2 linked regions of the Caldimonas brevitalea genome follow. The protein of the gene in region 2 binds, or shares a complex with, the protein of the main gene of each other region. Links are inferred from orthologs where the notes say so. Each region holds a gene or a part of one and is shown on either strand. Other genes may lie near its edges.

Region 1 (10,684 bases), 5.3 Mb from region 2 along the record:
GGCCCAGATGTGGAACAGAAAATCGCGCACCCCGTCCTGCACCGGCACCTCGTTGAGCATCTTGCGCAACTCGATCGTGTACTGGATGGTCAGGATTTCGCGCTGCTCGACCTGCTGCGCCAGCGAGACGCCTTTGCGCGACACCTCGTTTTCGTGGCGGAAGTAGTTCTCGAGAAACTTCTCGAACTCCACGAGCACGGTCTGGAACACCCGCCGCCCCGTGTCGGGGTAGGCCTCGACCACCTGCACCACCCGCTTGATTTCTTTCTCGAGCGCGTCGCCCATCACCCCCGCGGTGGCAGCGTCGAACCCCATCACGCAGGCGCCCATCCGGTCGATCAGCTTGCGCGCCGGATGGTCGGTGGTGGCGAAAAAATCGGGCTCGCCGATCGCCACCCGCAGCACCGGCATCTGCAGCCGTGCGAACCAGACCCGCACCGACGGCGGCAATCGCTCCTCGGTGAGGATGCTCTGGAACAGCAAGGCCACGATCTCGATCGTGGCCCGTTCGATGGGAGATTCGGCCGCCTGTTTGAGGGCCTGTTTGCGTTCGTTGAGCTGGTCCAGCAGGGCCGGCGCACTGGCCGGCATCAGGTCGGGCTGGGTGCTGCGCAGGCGCTGCGCGACGTCGCGCTCGGCCTCTGCGATCGCGGCCGCCAGCTTGGGCGACGCCTTGAACGTGGTGGTGACCTCGAAGTCGGGCACCTGCTTGCCGACCAGCCGGTTCAAGCGCCCCAGCACCGCCTGCGCTTGCTCGGTGGAGCGCATCAGGCTGGACGAGCGCGTCATCATCCGCGTTTCCTCGCCCACCGCCGAGCGCAAGGCCGCGGGCGCGGACGGCGGCGGCAAGGCCGCGCCGCCGGCCAGCCCCGAGGCGGGAGACGTCGGCGTGCCGCCATGAGGGGCGGGCCCGCCCGCCGCGCCCCCGGCGTTGCGGCTGCGACGGATCAGCGGCCGCAGGTCGATCTCGGGCAGCACGCCATGGGCCATCAACCACTTGTTGGTCTCGTGGTAGGCCAGCACCATCAGGTGCGCCAGCTCGTCGTGCAGGATGGGTTGCACCGTTCGCCAAGCGACGACGGTCAGCCCGGCCGCCCGCCAAGCCTCGAGCGCCTCGCGCGCAATCACGTGCGGGCGCAGCACATCGGCCGACGCCAACTCGGGGCGACGCTCGAGCGTGCTGAAGCGCGAACGCAGGTCGGTGAATTCGGAGGCCGCCTGATCCATGGCCGCCAGTGCGAGGCGGGAGGTCAGGATCTCGTGCTCGATGGTGTCGTCATCGACCAGCGACAGCTCGGCGCCACGCAGGCCGCTGAGGGCACCGGGCTGGGTCGGGGTGACCTCTTCGACGCTGGCCGCGCGCCGCTGCAGGCGTTCGGCCAAATGCCGCTGCCAGCCGATGCGGCAGCGCTGCATGTCGGCCGCGGCGTCGCGGCGGCGCAGCAACACCTCCGGCGGCGCCGCCTGCGAGGCGAGCGTCTTCACCCCTTCTTCTATCGCCAGCAAGGCGTTCGGTGCTCCGTAGAGCAGCACGTTCAGAAAGGTCCTGCGGGCTTGGGCTGCGAGCGCCTTCGGGTCGGCGGGTATCGCCATGGTGGAGAGAACGCCTGCGTCCTATGCGGAAAACTGTGTCAACTCTACACCACGGCACCCGCGTTGGGATCGTCCGGGTCGCCTTCCTGGCGTGTCTGCTTGATCAGGTCTTCCCGCTTGACACCCAGCCACATCGCGATCGCGGCGGCGACAAACACCGACGAGTAGATACCGAACAGGATGCCGATGGTCAGTGCGATCGCGAAGTAGTGCAGCGTCGGGCCGCCGACCAGCAGCATCGCCAGCACCATCATCTGGGTCGAGCCGTGCGTGATGATGGTACGGCTCATCGTGCTGGTGATCGCGTGGTCGATCACCTCGCTGGGCGTCATCTTGCGGTACTTGCGGAAGGCCTCGCGGATCCGGTCGAAGATCACCACCGACTCGTTGACGGAATAACCGAGCACCGCCAGCACGGCCGCCAGCACCGACAGTGAGAACTCCCACTGGAAAAAGGCGAAGAAGCCCAGGATGATGATGACGTCGTGCAGATTGGCGATGATGGCCGCGACCGAGAACTTCCATTCGAAGCGCATCGCCAGGTAGATCATGATGCCGACGACGGTCACCAGCAGCGCGAGCGCGCCGTCGCGCGCCAGCTCCGAGCCCACCTGCGGGCCGACGAACTCGCTGCGCTGCAGCCGCAGCGGCTCGGCGCTGCCGGTCGTGCACACCTCGCCGCTGACCGTCTCGCCCTTTTCGGTGGTCGCCTGGCGGCGTTCGACCTTGCCGTTTTCGGCCTGGCACAGCGCCCCGAACACCTTGCCGACCACCTCGGCCTGCTTCACGTCGCCGCGCAGCGGCAGGCGGATCAGCACATCGCGCGAGGTGCCGAAGTTCTGCACCTGCACCTCGCCGAAGTTCATCGACTCGACACTGTGCCGCACCTTGGCCAGATCGGCCGCCTGAGCGTACTGCAGCTCCATCACGGTGCCGCCGGTGAACTCGATCGACAGGTGCAAGCCGCGGGTGATCAGAAAGAACACTGCGGCGACGAAGGTCAGCACCGAAATGATGTTGAAGATCAGCGCGTGCCGCATGAACGGGATGTCGCGCTTGATACGGAAGAATTCCATCTGCCGGAGTCCTGGCTAACTATTGTGTGAAGGACGGGCGCCACCGGCATGCGCTGCGTGCGTCGGTGTCGGCCCGGTCCTTGTCCATGGGCTTGCTTGCGTTGCGGTGGGGCTGCAGTGGGTGTTGTCAGGCCTTCTCGACCTGCTGTTCACCGCCCGGCCGCCACACCTGGCCGATCGAGACCTTCTTCAGCTTCTTCTGGCGGCCGTACCACAGGTTGACCAGCCCGCGCGAGAAGAACACCGCCGAGAACATCGACGTCAGGATGCCCAGGCAGTGCACCACCGCGAAGCCGCGCACCGGGCCGGAGCCGAAGGCGAGCAGCGCCACGCCGGCGATCAGCGTCGTGATATTGGAGTCCAGGATGGTGGCGAAGGCGCGGTCGTAACCCGTGTGGATCGCCGTTTGCGGCGCACTGCCGTTGCGCAATTCCTCGCGCACGCGTTCGTTGATCAGCACGTTGGCATCGATGGCCATGCCCAGCGTCAGCGCGATGGCGGCGATACCGGGCAGGCTCAGGGTGGCCTGCAGCATCGACAGCAAGGCCACCAGCAGCAGCACGTTGACGGCCAGCGCGACGGTCGAGAAGACGCCGAACAGGCCGTAGTACAGGCACATGAACACCGCGATCGCGATGAACCCGTAGACCACGCTCTTCAAACCCTTGTCGATGTTCTCGGCGCCGAGTGCGGGGCCGATGGTGCGTTCTTCGATGATCTCCATCGGCGCCGCCAGCGAGCCGGCCCGCAGCAGCAGTGCGGTGTCGTTCGCTTCCTGGGTGCTCATGCTGCCGGAGATCTGCACCCGGCCACCGCCGATTTCCGAGCGGATGACCGGGGCGGTCACGACCTCGCCCTTGCCTTTCTCGAACAGCAGGATGGCCATGCGCTTGTTGATGTTCTGACCGGTCACCTCGCGGAAGATGCGGGCCCCCTTGGCGTCGAGCGTCAGGTGCACCGCGGCTTGCTGCTGCTCGTCGAAGCCGGCTTGCGCGTCGGTGAGGTTCTCGCCGGTCAGGATGACCTGGCGCTTGACGATCAGCGGGCCGCCGCCGCGCTCGACATACCGCTCGGTGCCGAACGGCACCGGGCCGCCACCGGCCGCCGCGGACGCCGCTTCGGGACTGTCGTCGACCAGCCGCACTTCGAGCGTGGCGGTGCGGCCGATGATGTCCTTGGCGCGTGCCGTGTCCTGCACGCCAGGCAGCTGCACCACGACACGGTCCAGGCCCTGCTGCTGGATCACCGGCTCGGTGGTGCCCAGCTCGTTGATGCGGTTGTGCAGCGTGGTGATGTTCTGCTTCAGCGCCTGTTCCTGCACCCGGCGCGCGGCATCTGGCTTCAGGCGGGCGCTCAGCTTGAACTCGCTGCCTTCGGGCGTCTCGGTGATCGCAAGGTCGGGCAGTTGGTCTTCGATGACGCGCCGTGCGGCGGCCAGCGTCTCGGCGTCGCGCAAACGCAGTTCGATGTCGTTGCCGTTGCGGGTCACGCCGCCGTGCCGGATGTTCTTGTCGCGCAACATCGAGCGCACGTCGGCGGTCAGGCCCTCGGCGCGCTTGGTCAGCGCCGCCTTCATGTCGACCTGCATCAGAAAGTGCACGCCGCCGCGCAGGTCGAGGCCGAGGTACATCGGCCTCGCGTTCAGCGCCGCCAGCCACTGGGGCGAGCGCGGCACCAGATTGAGCGCGACGATGTAGGCGGGGTCGGCGGGGTCGGGGTTGAGCGCGCTGCTGAGCACGTCCTTGGCCTTCAGCTGCGCGTCGGTGTCGGCGAACCGGGCCTTGACCGAATTGCCTTCGAACTGCACGAAATCGGGTTGCAGCCCGGCCTGCTGCAAGGCCTGCGAGACGCGCGCTTCAAGGTCCACGTCGACCTTGACGGTGGCCTTGCCGCTCGAGACTTGCACGGCGGGGGCTTCGCCGAAGAGGTTGGGCAGGGCATAGATCAGCCCCACCAGCACCGCGACCACCAGGATCGCGTATTTCCACCAAGGATAGCGGTTCATGACGACTCTTTTGCCTTAAGGCTGTGCACGGGCCCGCGCGGCAGGCCCGGAAGGACGCTGGGCGGCGGCGTTACTTGCCGATCGTGCCCTTCGGCAGGACTTGCACCACGGCACTGCGCTGCACCTGGATCTCGACCCCGTTCGACACGTCGACGTGTACATAGGTTTCACCGAGTTTCGAGACTTTGCCGAGCACGCCGCCGGCGGTCACGACCTCATCGCCCTTGGCCAGCGCTTCGATCATGGCCTTGTGCTCCTTCTGCTTCTTCATCTGGGGCCGGATCATGATGAAGTACAACACCACGAACATCAGCACGAGCGGCAGCATGCTCATCAGGGACGACCCGGCGCCGGGTTGGGCGGCAGGGGCGGCCTGAGCAAAGGCTTCAGAGATAAACACAGGGGTCTCCAGGGACGTAAGATGAACATTTGATTGTATGCCGCTGGACTGCCCGCGCTGCGCAGCGGCCGCGCCACCCGGCTGGGGCAGCCTGCCGTCCGCCAGTTCGCGCACCGGCGGCCGCCGGCACAGCGCCGCCTCCTGGGTCGCTCGATGCGTGCCCGCCGGCCCACCCAGGGCCGCGAAGGCGCGCAGCGCTGCGCAAGCCGCGTCAGGCAACACGTCGTGGCGGCCGCTACGCTCGCCACTTCGTACAGCCCAGGACCCCGCACCATGGCCTCCGTCTCCTGCCCCCGCCCGCAACTGCTCGGCCCCGTCACACCCGTCTGGCCAGCTGCCGCGATCCTCGGCGAAGGCATTTGCTGGTCGCCGGCGCGCCAGGCCCTCTACTGGGTCGACATCCTTGGCCAGCGGCTGCTCCGCTACACGCCGGCCACGCAGCGGCGCGAGCAATGGCAGTTCGAAGTCACCGTCTCGGCGGTGGCGGAACGGCGCGAGGCGCCCGGGCTGCTGGTGACGCTGCAAAAAGGATTTGCCTACTTCGACCCTGACGCCGATGGCGGCCGCGGCCACTTGCAGCCCTTGCTCGAACCCGAGCCCGAACGCCCGGGCAACCGCTTCAACGACGGCAAGTGCGACGCGCAGGGCCGGTTCTGGGCCGGCACGATGGATCACGAGGGCGAGGCGCCCACCGGCGCGCTCTATCGTTTTGACGCCGACCGGCGCTGCACGCGCGTCTTCGACGCCGGCTTCCCCGTCACCAACGGGCCGACCTGGTCGCTCGACGGCCGCACCCTGTACTTCAACGACACCGCCCGGCGCCAGATCTACGCCTTCGACTTCGACGCGCCGACTGGCAGCCTGTCGAACCAGCGTCCGTGGCTGCGCTTCAGCGAGGCGGACGGGCACCCGGACGGCATGACCACCGACGGCCAGGGCCGCCTGTGGATCGCCCACTGGGGCGGGGGCTGCGTCACCTGCCACGACCCGATCACGGCGGCGGAGCTGGCGCGCGTGCCGCTGCCGACGGGTCACATCACCAACGTGGCTTTCGGCGGCCCGACGCTCGGCACGCTGTACATCACCAGTGCGCGATCCAAGCTGACCGAGGCCCAGCTCACGCAGCAGCCGTTGGCCGGCGCCCTGTTCAGCGTCGAGACCGACGCCGTCGGCCGGCCCGCCTCCTGCTACGCCGGCTGAGGCACTGCGGTGGCAAGGCCGCCAGGCGGCCTGTGCGCCGCGCCCGCTGCTATCTGGATATAGTGAACCGGCTCGCCCACCGCGCATGGAGGTCGCCGTGACCCGGATCCTGATCTACTCGGACCTGCATCTCGAATTCGGCGCCTTCACACCGCCCAGCGAGCTGGACTATGACGTCGTGGTGCTGGCCGGCGACATCCACACGCCCGGTCTGAGTGGGGTGTTGTGGGCGGGGCGCGATTCGGTGTTCGGTGGCCGCCCGGTGGTCTACGTGCCTGGCAACCACGAGTTCTACGGCCGGGAGCGTCGCCGCCAGCTCGAGCACATGCGCGCGGTCGCGCACGGCACCAATGTGCACGTGATGGATCGCGACGACCTGGTGATCGCCGGCGTGCGTTTCCTCGGCGTGACGTTGTGGACCGACTTCCGCCTCTACGAACACCTGGGCGTGAGCGGCAGCCAGGCTGCCGAGGTCGCCCGCACCGGCATGAACGACTTCCGCCTGATCCGCGAGCGCGAGGACGGCGACGTCGAACGCGAGGGCCGCTGTTTCCAGCCGGAGGTGGCCCTGCGCGAACACCGCATCGGCCGGGCCTGGCTGCAGGCGCGGCTGCACGACAGCGATCGGCGTTTTGCAGCCTTGCCCACCGTCGTGGTCACCCACCACGCCCCCAGCCCGCGCAGCGTGCCACAGGCGTACCGCGACCAGCCGCTCACCGCCGCGTTCGCGTCGGACCTGCCGCAGGAGTTCTTCGAGCGCGCCCGGCTCTGGGTGCACGGCCACCTGCACCACTGCAGCGACTACCGCATCGGCACCACCCGCGTGATCTGCAACCCGCGCGGCTACTACGACCCGACACGCAAGACCACCGACAACCCCGGCTTCGATCCGCGCCTGGTGGTGTCGGTGACGGCGTGAGCCCCCGCCCGGCGCTCCGAAGGGTGCTCACATCGCAGCGCGCAGCACCGCGGTGATCCACCGCCCACCGGCAGTGCCAGGCCGGCCTGGCACTGCACCGCCGGCTTCACGGTGTGTCGCGGCGGCGTGGCGCCGGCATGCTCAGTTGCGAACGGCGCAGGCCCTTGTAGGCGTCCCAATCGAAGCCCGGCCGCTCGGCGCTGCCAAACACCCACTCGCAAGCCGCCACGGCGCCGGCTCGGAACAAGCGCAGCTGGTCCTCGCGGCTCATCTCGAAGTCCAGCCAGCCCAGGCCTTGCGTATCGGCATGGGCGATCAGCTGGCGGAACTCGGGGTTGTCTTCGAGAAAGGCCAGGTCGCGTGAATGGCGTGCGCTGGTGAACATGCTCACGAGCAAGCCGGTCAACGAGGTGATGGGTGGCGGTGTCGCCTCCTCGGCCAGCTTGATGCCGACGGTCGGGCAGGCCGGCACGTGGTCGCGGTCGTGGAAGGCATCGATCGGAAAGTTCGACAGGACACCGCCATCGACGAACACATGGGCCGAGTGCTTGTCGGCCGTGCGCTGGCCGCCGGGCGTCAGGCGCAGTGGCTCGAACACCAAGGGGATGGACATCGACGCGCGGGCGAACAGCGACACCGGTTGGGCCAAGGCGCCCGTCAACTCCTGTCGCGCCATCTCGGGAAAGAACACGCGGCGTTCGGTGCGCAGCTCCGACGCCGCCATCGCCACCACCGCCGGGTGCTCACCCAGCGCCGTGACGGCGTCGCTCGAGCGCAAGCGCTCGGCCCGAAAGCGTACTTCGCCGGGCGCCACGGCCAGGCGGCGGTCGAGGTCGGCCGTCGTGGCGCCCGGCAAGCCCACTTCGGCCAACGCATCGTCGAGCCAGTGGTGAAAGCGGAGGCCAGGGCACAGGCCATGGCGGCGCAGCAGCCGGGGCGTATTGACCACCGCGGCAGCACCGGTTGCCGCCCATTTGAGCAACTTGCGAGGCAGGCGCTCAGGCGCGGCGCCGGGCGAACGCCGCCAATAGGACTGGTAGACATGAAAAGCCCATTGCGCGCCCCATCCACCATCGATGAACTCGCGCAGCGGCATTTGCTCCACCAGGGTGATCAGCCGTTGGGCCCGGGCCTCGGGCGGGCGCCCCGCCGCCCCCAGCAGCAGAGCGACCACCGCACCGGCGGAGGCACCGCCGATGCACAAGAAGCGCACCCCCAGGCGTTCCAGTGCGCAGGCATAGCCGACCAGGGCGATGCCCAGCGCGCCGCCGCCCTCCATCACCAGGTCGACGAACTGCTGCTGCCCGTCGGCCGAGACCAGGTCGCTGAGCACGGGCACCGGGCGCCGGCCGCCATCCCGGGCGGCCTCGACGACTTCATCGAGGATGTCCAGATACGCGCCGGGGGTGGCGGTGGTGTCAAGATGCATATCAGCGCTTCCTGGGTTGCGACCGCCCGGTACGCGCGGCCTGTGGTCGGCAAGGCCGCGGGCGCCGCCCGGCCTGCTCGGGTCAGGGGTTGATGCGCAGCCGTGGAGGCCAGCAGCCGTGGAACAATCAGACGCCCAACGACGGACGCGCCAATTGCCCCTCGCCGCTTCGAATCGCCTCGCTTCGACGCCTGACGACGGCGCCGATGGCGCGGCACGCCCGATGACGCTCGGGCGCCGGCTGCTGCTGCTGATCCTCGCGGTGTTGCTGCCCACGGCCTGTCTGTTCGTCTGGATTGTCGTCGCCACCTATCAACGCGAAGCCGAATCGGCCCACCAACGCCTGCGGGAAACGGCACGCGCGCTGTCGCTGGTGGTCGACCGCGAACTCGACAAGCGAGCTGCCGTCGCCCGCACCCTGGCCGCCTCTGCAGCCATCCTCGAAGACGATTTGGCCCGCTTTTACGGCGAAGCCAAGGCCGCCAGCGAAGGCAGCGGCAACTGGGTGGTGCTGATCGATGCCGAACGGCAGCGGCTCAACACCTCGGTGGCACTCGGCACGCCGTTGCCGAGGCACAACGCACCGCCCGGACGCCCGCTCGTCACCGGCCGGCCCGAGGTCTCCAACCTGCGCATCGGGCCGGTCAGCCAACGCCCCGTACTGGGGGTGTTCGCGCCCGATCGCAGCGGCACACCGCCGCGTTACAACGTCGGTCTCATCTTCACCCCCGACGCGCTCCAGGCCATCATCACGCAGCAACGCCTGCCGGCCGGCTGGATCGCGGCGGTGATGGACAAAGGCAACACGGTCGTGGCGCGCGAGCCCGACCCGCAACGCTGGATCGGCAAGCGGGCCCAGCCGGACCTGATCGCCGCATTGCAGACTCGCTCCGAGGGCTTCATCGAATCGGTCTCGCTCGACGGCATCCGGGTGCTGGCCTTCTACAGCCGCTCGCCGGTGTATGGCTGGACCTTCGTGATCGGCGTGCCCCAGGACATCCTGACCACGGGCGCACGTCACGCGGCATGGCAGGCGGCGGCCTCGGCCGCCTTCCTCGCCGTGCTCTCGGTGGTGTTGGCGCTGCGGGCTGCGCGCGGCATCCGGCGCCCGATCCAGGCCCTGGGGCGGGCGGCGCGGGAACTGGCGAACGACGAGGTGCCGGCGGCCGAGCGCACCGGCCTGGTCGAAGTCGACGCGGTCAGCGCCGCGCTGCACCGCGCCGGGCTGCAGGCCGCCGCGATCAACGACGAACTGGAGCACCGCGCGGCAACCGCCGTCGCCGAGGCGCAGGAGGCCCAGGAGCAGGCGGCACGGTTGCAACAGCGTTTGCTCGCCGAGGAGCTGCTGCCGCTGATCATCGACAACCTGCCGGTGCTGATTTCGTATGTCGACGCCGAGGGTGTCTACCGGCTCAACAACCGGGCCTACGAACGGTGGTTCGGCGAGCCGCGGTCGAACATCACCGGGCGGCATGTGCGCGACGTGGCCGGCGAAGCGGCGTGGCAGACGCTGCGGCCCTATATGGAAGCCGCGCTGGCCGGCCAGGCCGTGTCGTGCGAGCACCAGATCGCCTACCCGCGCGCCGGCAAGCGCTGGGTAGCGATCACCTATGTGCCTCACCTCACGGCCGCCGGCAGTGTGCTGGGCGTGGCCATCCTCGTGCACGACATCACCGCGCACCGGGAAGCGCTGGATGAACTGCGCCGCGCCGAAGAGCGGCTGACCCAGGCGGTGCGGGCCGCGGGCGTCGGCGTGTTCGACCACGACCATGTGAGCGGCGAACTGCACTGGTCGCCGGTGATCCGGGCCATTCACGATTGGCCGCCCGACCGTCCGCCCCAACTCGACTCGGTGCTGGCCCGCGTGCACCCCGACGATCGCGAGGCTCATTTGGCAGCGCTGAGATCGGCGCACGACCCGAATGGCAACGGCGTGTTCGCGTCCGACTACCGGGTGTTGCGCGCCGATGGCAAAACGCGTTGGATCAGTGCCCGGGCGCAGACCTTCTTCAAAGGCGAAGGCGCCGCGCGCCGCGCCATCAGAACGGTGGGCGCGGAACTG
Region 2 (11,484 bases):
GTTCTATTCCGACGGCTGGATCGACGGCGGCGGTGTCGACGACCTGGGCACCGGCAACGGCGTCTATGCCAAGGTCTACGACACGCGCGGGCGCTTGCTGCACGACGTCAACGTGGTGCACGCCGAGCGCGAGTGGTGGCCGATGGTGGCCGCGTCGCCGCGGCGCGCGCTGCTGGTGTGGCAGCAGTACGTGCCGGGCCAGCTGCACGCGCGCCTGCGCACCGCGGTGCTCGACCCGGCCAGCGGCACCGTGTCGGCCTACCGCACCATCGAGTCGTCGCTGCGCTATTACACCTACAAGGTGCAGTACGTCGCGGCGATCCGCCGCTTCCTGGTCACCGGCACCACCGAGGCCGGGCGCGGTTTTGCGCACTTGCTCGACGAGGCGGGCCGCACCACCGCGTCGCTCGACTGCATGCCGCCCATCGTGCGCGAGGCCGGCATCGCGGTGCACGAGCGCAAGGCCTACACGCCGTCGGGCGAACGGCGTTTGCTGCACCTGTCGTTGACGCCGACCTCGATCGCGTTGACCGGCGTGCAGCCGTCGCCGCTGGCCTGGTCGTACACCGGCAGCGTCGGGCTGATGCGCGGTGCCAACAAGGTGCACTGGGTGTCGCTGGGCCGGCGCGGCATCGAAGAGGCCGACTTCGACCTCACCCAGGCGGCGCCGCCGTCGGCCGAAGACCTCTGCGGCTGACAGCGGCGTGCTCCGTCACGGGGCTGCGGGCAGCCCGGCCGGGGCTGCCTCGGACGGCCCGGCCGGCGTGCCCGCGGGTGCTCCGCAGGCATGGCAGAACTTCGAGAACGCGCTCTTGCGGGCGTCGCAGCGCCCGCAGTGGTCGTGCAGGCCGATGCCGCAATGGGGGCAGTAGTCGTTGGCGGGGTCCTTCAGGTCGACCGGTCGCTCGCAACCCGGGCACACCCCCTTGGCGAGCCGCGCCAGCGCCACGTCGTAGCCCAGTTCGGCGCGCCGGCGCGTGTCGGGCAGTTGCTCGGCTGCCTTCTGGCGCTCGAGGTAGCGCTGCAGGCCGAGGATGGCCTTGCGGCCGACCAGCACCGTGACGACGATGCCCACCGCATAGCGGACAAAACCGCCATAGCTCGGCAGATAGGGCACCAGCTCGACGAAAAACGCGAACAGCGCGAAGAAGATGAAACCCCAGACGAAGGGCCAATAGAGGCTGCCGCGCTTGCGGGCGAACAGCCAGCCGGCCACGCCCAGCAAGGGCAGGGTCAGCGCGAGGCGGTAGCCGAACACGCGCAGTTCCTGGCGGCGCCACTGCGCTTGCAGCTGCTCTTCGGCGGCCTGCTCGAGCGTCTGCAGCCGCTGCTGCGCACGCGCCTCGGCCTGGCGCGCGTTCAGTTGGGTCTGCTGCTGCGCCTCGACCACCCCCTGGGCGCGCCGCTCGCGCGTGCGCAGTTCGTCGAGCGCGCGGGTCCGGGCGATCAACTCCGGGTCTTGCTCGGCGCGCTCGGTGGCGCGCCGGGTGGCGATCCAGTGATTGAAGGTTTCGCGCGCCGCGGCCACGTCCGCCGTCGCGACGCGCAGCTTCAGTTCAGCCTGTTCGAGCGCCTGGCCGGCGTCTTCCTGGGCTTTCCTCGCGGTCTGGACGGCGGCACGCGCTTCGGCGGCGGCGGGTTTGTCGATGAAGTCGTCGAGGCTGTAGCGCTGCTCGACCTGCGGCAGTTTCTCGACGATGGTGCCGCCGAGCCCGATCAGGAACGACGCGAACACGGCCGCCACCAGCCACAGGCCGCGGCGAAACCATTTTTCCGACAACCTCAGGGCTTTGCTCATGGAAGGATGAATGTGTGGGGTGGCGAGGTCAGCGCCGCCGCGCGGCGCCCGCGGCGGGCACGGGCGCGCCGCTTTGCAAACGGGCCTCGATCTCGGCAAGCAGCCGGGTTTGCTCGTCCGGCGTGGTGATGCGGCAACGCGAGAAGCTGTCGCCGTGCAACTTCACGTCGGCATACAGATCGTCGGCCTCGACGTGAAAGTGCAGGAAGGCCTTGGACTTCAGATAGAAGCAGCCGGCCGATTTCTCGACCAACGCGGCCTGACCGCGCAGCGCTTGTAGCAAGCTATCGAGACGGCGCAGTGCCGCCAGGTCGGCATGTTGCATCTGGCTCCCTCCGGGCTGCGGGACGGACCCTCGCCCGTGCCCTGTCGATTCGACGGTCCGGCCTCGCCGGACGGCGCGCGTCTCGGCGGGAACGGTCAGTGCCCGGTCAAACGCTTCAGCGCCTGCCAGATGATAGGGGGCGTCGCGAGCTTGGCGGCCGTCTTGAAGTTGTGCACGGTCTCGTTGAACAGGAACAACGAGGTGTTGCGGCGTTCCCGCTCGCGGCGCGCCAGGCGGTACGAGTAGTAGTAGCAGGCGACCGAGCGCCGGGTGCGGCCTTCGGGCGCCTGCAGCGGATGCGGATGGCCGTGGTAGCTGATGTCGCTGTGGCGCATCAGGACCGTGCGACCGAAATCGGGCGGGATGCTGCGCACGCACTGCTTGCCCTCGGCATCCCACAGCTCCAGTGCGCCGCCCCATTCCGGGTTCCACTGCTCGTTCAGATAGGTGATCAGCACCATCTCGTTGTCGAGCCCGGTGCGCGGATGGCGGTTGAAGTCGCGGTGGATGCCGAAGCGGCCACCGTTGCGGGTTTCGTGCAGGCCGCCACCGTACAGCTTGGGGTCGGTGATCAGGTCTTCGACACCCGACACCGTCGACAGCAGGTCGAGGAAATACGGCGAGTTGACCAGGCTGAAATAAAGCTTGGCCGCCGGGCCCAGGCGGGCGCCGGGCGTGGAGCGGTGGGTCAGCTCCTGCTGGCTTTTCACGACGCGCCAATCCTGCTCGCGGCAGTCGTCGAACTCTTCGGCGATGAGACGCAGCAGTTGCGGCGAAAACAGGCCGTCGATCACCAGGTGCGGGAAGGGCTTGGCCTCGCGCATCTGCTCCGCCAGTTGCTGCACATATGCAGGACTGGACAAATCAGGACTCAGCAGATCGGCGAACGCGAGCTGCCGCCCGCGGATGCTGACGAAGCTGCCGGAGCTGCTGCTCGTCGGTTCAGGCGGCAGGCCGAGAGCGCCGGGCAGTGGGGAGACCGCAAGGTGGAGGCTCATGGGTGGCGACGACAGGGCCAATGTACGAAGGCCCCGATGGTGACATGTGTGTGGACATGTCAGGTCACCGGATGTCCAATCTTGGCCCCCTTCCATCGTCGCTCCCCCCGACTTGGGGGGCTGGTCGGTCGGGTCCGCGCGACACCTCCTATGGGTCACGGAAGGAGTGCGTCGGGACGGCAGACGAGGTGCACCGATCGAGGCCAGGGCACGGAAACAGGCGGTGTCAGAGGCGGCGCGAGACCCATGCGGGCCAGCGTAACCACCCACTATCGCTGCAGCGCGCACTCAGAAAGAGGCCAGTGTTTTCAGTGCCGCTCGCCGCGGTCTCCAGACCGGGCACGACCGTGAGCGGTTACTTTCTAGAACAACCTCGCCCCGCGCTGCCCGCCGGGCGGGCGACGCAAGCGTCGCAGAGGTCGGGGCCGGGGCGCACCCGGCTCCGACCTCCGCCCCCGGTGGGGAGCGGTCCCCGCCGGGTACCGATCAGGGCTGCGATGCAGCGACCACCGGGTCCACCCAGCCGCCGCCCAGCGCCTTGAACACCGCCACCGTCGCGGCCAGCTGGGCTTGCCGGTTGTCGACCGTGCGCAGGCGTGCCGTGTTGGCGGTGCGTTGCGCGTCGAGCAGCTCCAGGTAGGCGGAGTAGCCGACGTCATAGCGCTGCTGCGCCACCTGCAAGGCGCGCAGTGCGGCCTTTTCGCTGGCCTCGACATCGGCCTGCGACTCGCGCGCGGCGCGCAGATTGGCCAAGGCGTCGGCGACGTCCTTGAACGCAGAGTGCACGGCGCCCTGGTAGGCGGCCACCACTTCACGTTGGCGCGCCTCGGCCTGCTCGGTCTGCGCGGCACGCCGGCCGGCGTCGAACAGCGGCAGCGTCAGGCCGAACCCGACCGACCAGATGCGCGCCCCGCTCTTCAACAGGTCCGACAGCTCGGCGCTTTCGCCGCCGGCCAGGCCGGTCAGCGACAGCTGCGGGAACATGGCCGCCTTGGCCACGCCGATCTGGGCGTTGGCCGACACCAGCTGCTGTTCGGCCTGGCGCACGTCGGGCCGGCGCGCGAGCAGCTCCGATGGCAGCCCCGCCGGCGGCACGGGCGGCAGCGGCAGCGTCTGCAGCCGCCCGCCGGCCAGCTCGAGGCCGGGCTGAGCGGTCAGCAGGCCCAGTTGCGATTGCGCCAGCGAGCGTTGCCGTTCCAGCTCGCGCAACTGCAGCGCGGCATCGGCCCGCAGCGATTCGGCCTGGTCGACGTCGAGGCGTCCGCTGGCGCCGCCCTGCAGGCGCACGCCGAGCAGGCGCACCGCCTCTTCGCGGGTCTTGAGCGTCTCACGCGTCAGGACAATCTGCTCGTCCAGCATGCGCAGCGAGAAATACGCCTGGGCGACCAGGCCGGCGACGGTCTGGCGCACGACTTCGCCCGCATAGCCGCTCGCCAGCGCCTCGGCACGCGCGGCCTCCGACGCACGCCGCAAGCGGCCCCAGAAATCGAGTTCGAACGAGGTCGACGCGGCAAGCCGGAAGTTGTTGCCAACGGTGCCGCCGCCCGGCAAACCGGTGGCGCCGCTGGTACGCCCACGCGCGGCGTTGGCGCCGAGATCCAGGCTGGGCCACTGGGCGGCGTTGGCCTGGCGCACCAGCGCCTCGGCCTGCTCGACCCGGGCGACGGCCTGCAGCAGGTCGGCGTTGCGCGCCAGCGCGGTGTCGACCAGCGTGTCGAGCTGCGGGTCGCCGAACAAGCGCCACCAGGTCGGCGAGACGGTGGTGGGCGCGCCGGCCGCCGGCACCGCCGCCGCGTCGGCCGCGTAGGCCGGTGGCAGCGTCACGTCGGGGCGCCGGTAGTCGGGCCCCAGCGCGCAGCCGGCCAGGGTGAGGGCCGTCAGCACGGCCGGGGCGACGCGAGTGTGCAAGCGCGTCTTCATACCGGAACCTCCTCGGTGGCACCAGGTTGGTGGCTGTGCTGCGGGCGCGGCTTGCGGGCCAGCAGTGCGAAGAACAGGGGCACGAAGATCGGTGCGACGAAGGTGGCGATCAACATGCCGCCCACCACGCCGGTGCCCATCGACTGCCGCGCCGCGGCGCCGGCCCCGGTGGCCAGCATCAGCGGCAACACGCCGAAGACGAAGGCCAGCGAGGTCATCACGATGGGACGGAAGCGCAGCCGCGCCGCTTCACGCGCCGCTTCGGCCGCACTCTTGCCGTGCTCCATGCCCTGCATCGCGAACTCGGCGATCAGGATGGCGTTCTTGGCCGCCAGGCCGATCAGCACCACCAGGCCGATCTGGAAGTAGATGTCGTTCTCCATGCCCCGCAGCATCACGAACAGCAGCGCACCGGTCAGCGCGAACGGCACCGCCAGCACCACCGCCATCGGCACCCCCCAGCGTTCGTAGAGCGCGGCCAGGATCAGATAGACCATCACCAGCGCGAACCCGAAGGCGAAGATCGATGCGCTGCCAGTGCGCTTTTCCTGGAAGGCCTGGCTGGTCCACTCGTAGCCGTAGCCGGGCGGCAACGTTTCGCGAGCCACCTGCTCCACCGCGGCGATCGCGTCGCCGGAGCTGAAGCCCGGCTTGGCGCTGCCCATCACCTTGGCCGCGATGTAGGAGTTGTAGCGTTCGATCTGCTCGGCCCCGGTGACCGTGTCGACGCGGATCAGTGCCTTCAGCGGGATCATGTTGCCGCTGGTGATCGAGCGCACATAAAGCCGGCCCAGGTCTTCAGGCTTGGAACGATACGGCGCGTCGGCCTGCATCGTCACACGATAGGTGCGGCCCGACCGGTTGAAGTCGTTGACGTAGAGCGAGCCCATCTGCGCCTGCAGCGCATTGAACACTTCGTTGACGGGCACGCCCAGCGCCAGCGCCTTCTCGCGGTCGACCTCGACCTTCAGCTGCGGCACGGTGGGCCGGTAGAAGGTGTTGATCCCAGTCAGCGCAGGATGCTTGGACAAGGCCGCGATGAACTCCTGGGTCACTTCGGCCAGCCGCTTGGGGTCCGACTCGGTGCGGCCCTGCACGTAGACCTCGAAGCCGCCCGCCTGCCCCAGCCCCTGGATGGCCGGCGGATTGAACGCGAAGGCGATGCCGTCGTTGAGGCCAAAACCCATGCCGCTCATCTGTTGCGCCAGCTCCTGGGCGGTTTGCTGACGCTTGTCCCAGGACTTCATCGGCACGAAGATGGTCGCGGCGTTGCTCTTGCTGCCGCCGCCGATCAGATCGAAGCCGTTGACGATGAAGAAGTGCTCGATGGCCTCGTTGCCGCTGTTCATCAGCCGCAGCTGCTCAGTCGTGCGGCTGGTGCGCTCCAGCGTGGCGCCGTCGGGCAGCACCACGGCACCGATGATGTAGCCCTGGTCCTCGCCCGGCACGAAGCTGCTGGGCACCTTGTTGAGCATCCAGCCCGCCGCCGCCACCATCAGCAGGAACGCGAACACCGCCGCAATGCGCCGCTTGAGGACAAGATTGACACCCCCCAGGTAGCGCCGCGTCGTCCAGTCGAAGAAGCGGTTGAACGGCGCGAAGAAGCGCTCGCTGCGCGTCACGCCGTCGTGGTGCGGCTGGAGCAGCAAGGCGCACAGCGCCGGCGTCAGCGTCAGCGCGACCACGCCCGACAGCACCACCGCGATCGCCACCGTGACGGCGAACTGGCGATACAACTGGCCGGCGATGCCGCCCATGAAAGCCACCGGGATGAACACCGCGCACAGCACCAGCACGATGCCGACGACCGCACCGGAGACCTCGCGCATCGCCTCGATGGACGCCGCGAAGGCGCTCATCTTCTCTTCGCGCATCAAGCGCTCGACGTTCTCGAGCACGACGATGGCATCGTCAACCACGATGCCGATCGCCAGCACCATCGCGAACAGTGTCAGCGTGTTGATCGAGAAGCCGAACAGCCACAGCCCGGCGAAGGTGCCGATCAGCGACACCGGCACCGCCAGCATCGGGATCAGGGTGGCGCGCCAGGTCTGCAGGAACACGAACACCACCAGCAGCACGATCACGGCCGCTTCGATCACCGTCTTGACCACCTCGCTGATCGACGCCGACACGAAACGTGTGGTGTCGTAGGGGATCAGGTAGTCGACGTCTTCGGGGAAGGTGTCGCGCTTGAGCTCGGCCATGCGCGCCTTGACCGCGTCGCCGACGTCGAGCGCGTTGGCGCCCGACTGCAGGAACACCGCCAGCGCGATGGCCGGCTGGCCGTTGACGCTGTTGGAGGCGTCGTAGCTCTGCGCACCCAGCTCGATGCGGGCGACGTCCTTCAGGCGCAGCACACCGTTGGGCCCGGTGGCACGCACGATGATGTCGCCGAACTGCTCGGGCGCCACCAGCCGGCCTTGTGCGGTGACGGTGTAGACCAGGTCCTGGCCTTTGGGCGCCGGCTCGGCGCCGATCTTGCCGGCGGCGTACTGGGCGTTCTGTCCGTTCACCGCGGCGGCGATGTCGGCCGTGGTCACACCCAGCTGCGCCATCCGGTCGGGCTGCAGCCACAAGCGCATCGAATAGTCTCGGGCGCCGAAGATCTGCACGTCGGCGGCGCCGGGGATGCGCTTGAGTTCGTCGAGGACGTTCTGCGTGGCGTAGTTCGACAGAAACAACGAGTCGTAGGTGCCCTTGGGCGAGTTCAGGCCCACCACCAGCAGGAAGTTGTTGGACCGCTTGGCCACCACCACACCATTACGCCGCACCTCGTCGGGCAGGCGCGGCGCGGCCAGCTGCACGCGGTTGTTGACGTTGAACGTGGCCTTGTCAACGTCGGTGCCGACCTCGAAGGTGGCGGTGATGACGGTCTGGCCGTTGGACGAAGAACTGGAGCCGAAATACAGCAGGTTCTCGACGCCCGACAGTTGTTCCTCGATGGGGCCCGCAACGGTTTTGGCCAAAGTTTCGGCCGAGGCACCGGGATAGGTGGCGGTGATCGTCACCGTCGGCGGTGCGATCTCGGGGTATTGCGCGATCGGCAGGATCTTCAGCGAGACCAGCCCTGCCAACACGATGATGATGGACAGGACCGCCGCGAAGATCGGCCGTTCGATGAAAAACTTCGAAGACATGCTCGCTCCCGTCTCACTGGGCCGAAGCGGCCGGTGCAGCGGACCCGGCGGACGCGGGTGCGGCAGCCGAGGCGCCGGCAGCGGCGGGGACCGCACCCTGAGGCGCCGCCGGCTGCACCGGTGCGCCCGGCCGCAGCTTCATCAGGTTGTCGACGATCACCTGGTCGCCAGCGTTCAAGCCGCTGCGCACCACCCAGTCGCCGCCGTTCCAGGTGCCAACCTGCACCGGCGTCGGCGTGGCTTTGCCGTCGCGCACGGTCCAGACCATGCTGCCCTGGTCGGTCTGCATCACGGCCGCCTTGGGCACCACAAAGGCCTGCACCTCACCGGCCACCACCTGCGCCCGCACGAACTGGCCGGGCAGGATGGTGAGATCGGGGTTAGGAAACTCGGCGCGCAATTGCACGGTGCCCACGCGGGGGTCGACACTGGAGCCGGCGAAGTTGAGCCGCCCTTGTGTCGCCAGCGGCTTGCCATTGGCATCGAGCAGACGCACTTGGGCGTTACGCCCGCCGCGCAGCTGTGACAGCTCCGACTCCGAGAACGAGAACCGCACCCACAGCGGGTCGGTCTGGATCACGGTGGTCAGCAGGCTGTCGGCGCCGGGCGTGACCAAGGCGCCCTGCGATCTCTGAGACCGGCCGCTGATGCCGCTGATCGGCGCGGTGACCGAGGTGTAGGACAGGTTCAGCTCCGCCTCGCGCACCTGCGCTTGGGCCGCGGCCAATGCGGCTTCGGCCAGCCGCAGCCCGGAAGCGGCGTCGTCGTACTCGCGCTGGCTGATCGCCTGCTGTTCGGCCAGCGGCTTCAGACGCTGGGCCTCGCGGCGCGCCTGTTCGAGCTGGGCCTGCTGCTGCGCGAGGTTGGCGCGCGCCTGCTGCAAGGCGATCTCGAACGGGGCACGCTCGATGCGGTAGAGCGGCGCACCGGCCTTGATGCGCTCGCCTTCCTGGTACAGCTGGCGCTCGATCAGCCCGCCGACACGTGCGCGCACTTCGACTTCTTTCGAGCCTTCGGCCTGGCCGACGGCTTCGAGCGTGATCGGCACGGTCTGCAGCGCGACCTGGCGGACGGCGACCGGCATGGCCTGCGGCGGCCCGCCGGCGCCGTGATCCTGCGCTTGGGCATCACCGTTCTTCTGGCCACAGGCGGACAGCAATGCCGCGACAGCGACCGCCGAGACGACCAGCAGACGCGACGGATGACGGCAGAGCATGGGCGCCGACGACGGCGACGCGCCGCTGTGTGAGGAGAGGCGGAAATAAGCCATGGAATGAACCCGCGATAAAAACAGCCGACTGCCGCGACCCGAAGGTGGCGACAAACGGCGAGATATGGAAAACGCTTGGGAACTACAGCGACAGCCGGGCTATCATACATACATTCGTGTATGTATGTATTAAGCACACCTTAACATTCGCCATGGCGCGCCGCACCAAAGAGGAAGCTGAGCAAACCCGGCGCCAGATCTTGGCCGCCGCCCGCGAAACGTTTCACAGCCGAGGCGTGGGCAACACCAGCCTCGAGCACATCGCGCAAGCCGCAGGCCTGACGCGCGGTGCCATCTATTGGCACTTCGCCAACAAGGAACAGTTGTTCAAGGCCATGTGCCAGGAGGTCACCATCCCGCTGGTCGACCAGATGGACTACACCTTGCTGCAGGACCCGCACGCCGACCCCTTGCAACGGGTCGCGAACTTCCTGATGCAGTTCGTCGCCGCGCTGTCGCAGAACAGCAGCTTGCTGTCGACGATGGAGATCCTGAACTTCAAATGCGAGTTCGTCGGCGAGCTGGCGCGGGACCTGACCGACTATATCGAACGCAACGAAGAGTGCCTGGCGAAGCTACAGCAGGCGTATCTCGCGGCCAGTCGCGCGCAACAGCTGCGCCCGGGCCTGACACCCAAGCTGGCGGCGCTCGAGACCCTGGTGTTCCTGACCGGCTTGCTGCGGCTGCGCTTGCTGGGCGTTCCCGCCTTCCAGAAATGCCCCGAGCTGAAGGCCTTGATCGCGGCCCATGTGGACAGCCGCCGGCTGTGTTTGAAATCGGCCGGGTAAGACGGCTGTGGATGGCGCCGGGGTGCCGCACGGCGTGGTGCGGCCCGGGCCGCGCGAGACGTGCGAGTCCCGCGTGCGGCCCCCGCACTCGCCTGGTCAGGCGAGCATGAAGCCGAGGTTGCGACGCGAGGCGTCGAACTGGGTCAGGTTGGGGAAGATGTCGAGCAACTGGCCGTCGCTCAGGCCGAACCAGCGCCCCATCGTCGCGGCATATTGGTCGACCGAGATCTCCGGTAGCAGCGCGCCGTTGTTGCCGACCTGGTTGTCGCTCGTGAAATCGTTGCGCCCGTTGCTCAGCCCGTAGACGGGGAAGCGGCCGTAGACGTCACCGCCGCGCACCGCGCCGCCCATCACGAAATGGTGCGCGCCCCACCCGTGGTCGGTGCCGTCGCCGTTGCTGGTGAAGGTGCGCCCGAAGTCGGAGGCGGTGAAGGTGGTGACCTTGTCCTGCATGCCGATGCCGGCCAGCACGCTGTCGAAGTACGCCAGGCCGTGCGACAAACGGGCCATCAGGTCGCCGTGGTTGCGGTTCTGGAAGTCGTGCGTGTCGAAACCGCCCAGGCCTACAAAAAATACCTGGCGGCGCAGGCCCAGATTGCCGGCCGCGCCGATCATGCGGGCGACGATCTGCAACTGCTGGGCGAGCGGGTTGGCGGCCTTGGCGCCGGTGGCGGGGTTGTCGTACTGCAGCAGCGGGTCGTTCTGCCCGTTCATGCCCGGGGTGCCGTAGGGTGCGACGACACCGGCGCCCAGCGCCGCGCCGAGGGCCCGCTCGGCTTCGATGGAACGACGTGTGGTGTCGACGTAGGCCTGCTCGAGCAGATGGCCCGAGCGCGAGGTGGTGACGATGCGCTCGAGCGCCGCGCCGGCCACGGCCGAATCGAACAAGCGACGGTTCGAGTCGACGGCGAGGCGGATCGCGCCGTTGCCGCCGACCTGGTATTGCATCACCTCGCGGCCGGCCAGCCAGACGTTGTTGCCGTTGGCCGAGATGCTGGTGAACAGCGACTGGCTGCCGTTGCCGGCGTGCAGCAGGTCGGCCATGCGGCCGCCCCAGCCGGCGGTGGCCCCTTCGGGCGCCAGCGCCTGCCAGGTCGATTGCTGGTCATTGTGCGAAAACAGCTTGGCCGGCTTGGGATGGTTGGAGGCGGCGTACTGCGCCTTGCTGGTGGGCCGCAGCAGCGGGCCCACGTTGGCCACGACGGCCAGGCGCTGGTGCGTGTTGAACAGCGCCTGTGCCGACCC

Evidence for each region.
Region 1: the proteins of AAW51_RS25280 (region 2) and yajC are in contact, whole or in part, in a crystal structure (PDB 2RDD), measured with the Escherichia coli proteins. The link is inferred for Caldimonas brevitalea from one-to-one orthologs.

What each region holds. Positions count from the first base shown.
Region 1 is NZ_CP011371.1:606,956-617,639, reverse strand. Bases 3,410-6,284 are described here. They hold yajC (preprotein translocase subunit YajC), read right to left. Parts: upstream 5,075-6,284; coding sequence 4,745-5,074; downstream 3,410-4,744. Other genes in these bases: AAW51_RS02675 (SMP-30/gluconolactonase/LRE family protein), read left to right, coding at 5,348-6,274; secD (protein translocase subunit SecD), read right to left, coding at 3,410-4,674. In the rest of the region: AAW51_RS02695 (DUF1631 family protein), read right to left, coding at 1-1,593; protein translocase subunit SecF, read right to left, coding at 1,638-2,669; more of secD, read right to left, coding at 2,797-3,409; AAW51_RS02670 (metallophosphoesterase), read left to right, coding at 6,372-7,193; AAW51_RS02665 (patatin-like phospholipase family protein), read right to left, coding at 7,300-8,622; AAW51_RS27775 (PAS domain-containing protein), read left to right, coding at 8,777-10,684. UniProt on the Escherichia coli protein: The SecYEG-SecDF-YajC-YidC holo-translocon (HTL) protein secretase/insertase is a supercomplex required for protein secretion, insertion of proteins into membranes, and assembly of membrane protein complexes.
Region 2 is NZ_CP011371.1:5,922,876-5,934,359, forward strand. The notes cover bases 4,838-8,512. They hold AAW51_RS25280 (efflux RND transporter permease subunit), read right to left. Parts: upstream 8,182-8,512; coding sequence 5,038-8,181; downstream 4,838-5,037. Other genes in these bases: AAW51_RS25275 (efflux transporter outer membrane subunit), read right to left, coding at 4,838-5,041; AAW51_RS25285 (efflux RND transporter periplasmic adaptor subunit), read right to left, coding at 8,195-8,512. Also shown: AAW51_RS25255 (hypothetical protein), read left to right, coding at 1-697; AAW51_RS25260 (zinc ribbon domain-containing protein), read right to left, coding at 713-1,798; AAW51_RS25265 (hypothetical protein), read right to left, coding at 1,827-2,123; AAW51_RS25270 (2OG-Fe(II) oxygenase), read right to left, coding at 2,219-3,121; more of AAW51_RS25275, read right to left, coding at 3,608-4,837; more of AAW51_RS25285, read right to left, coding at 8,513-9,397; AAW51_RS25290 (TetR family transcriptional regulator), read left to right, coding at 9,604-10,239; AAW51_RS25295 (DUF1501 domain-containing protein), read right to left, coding at 10,336-11,484.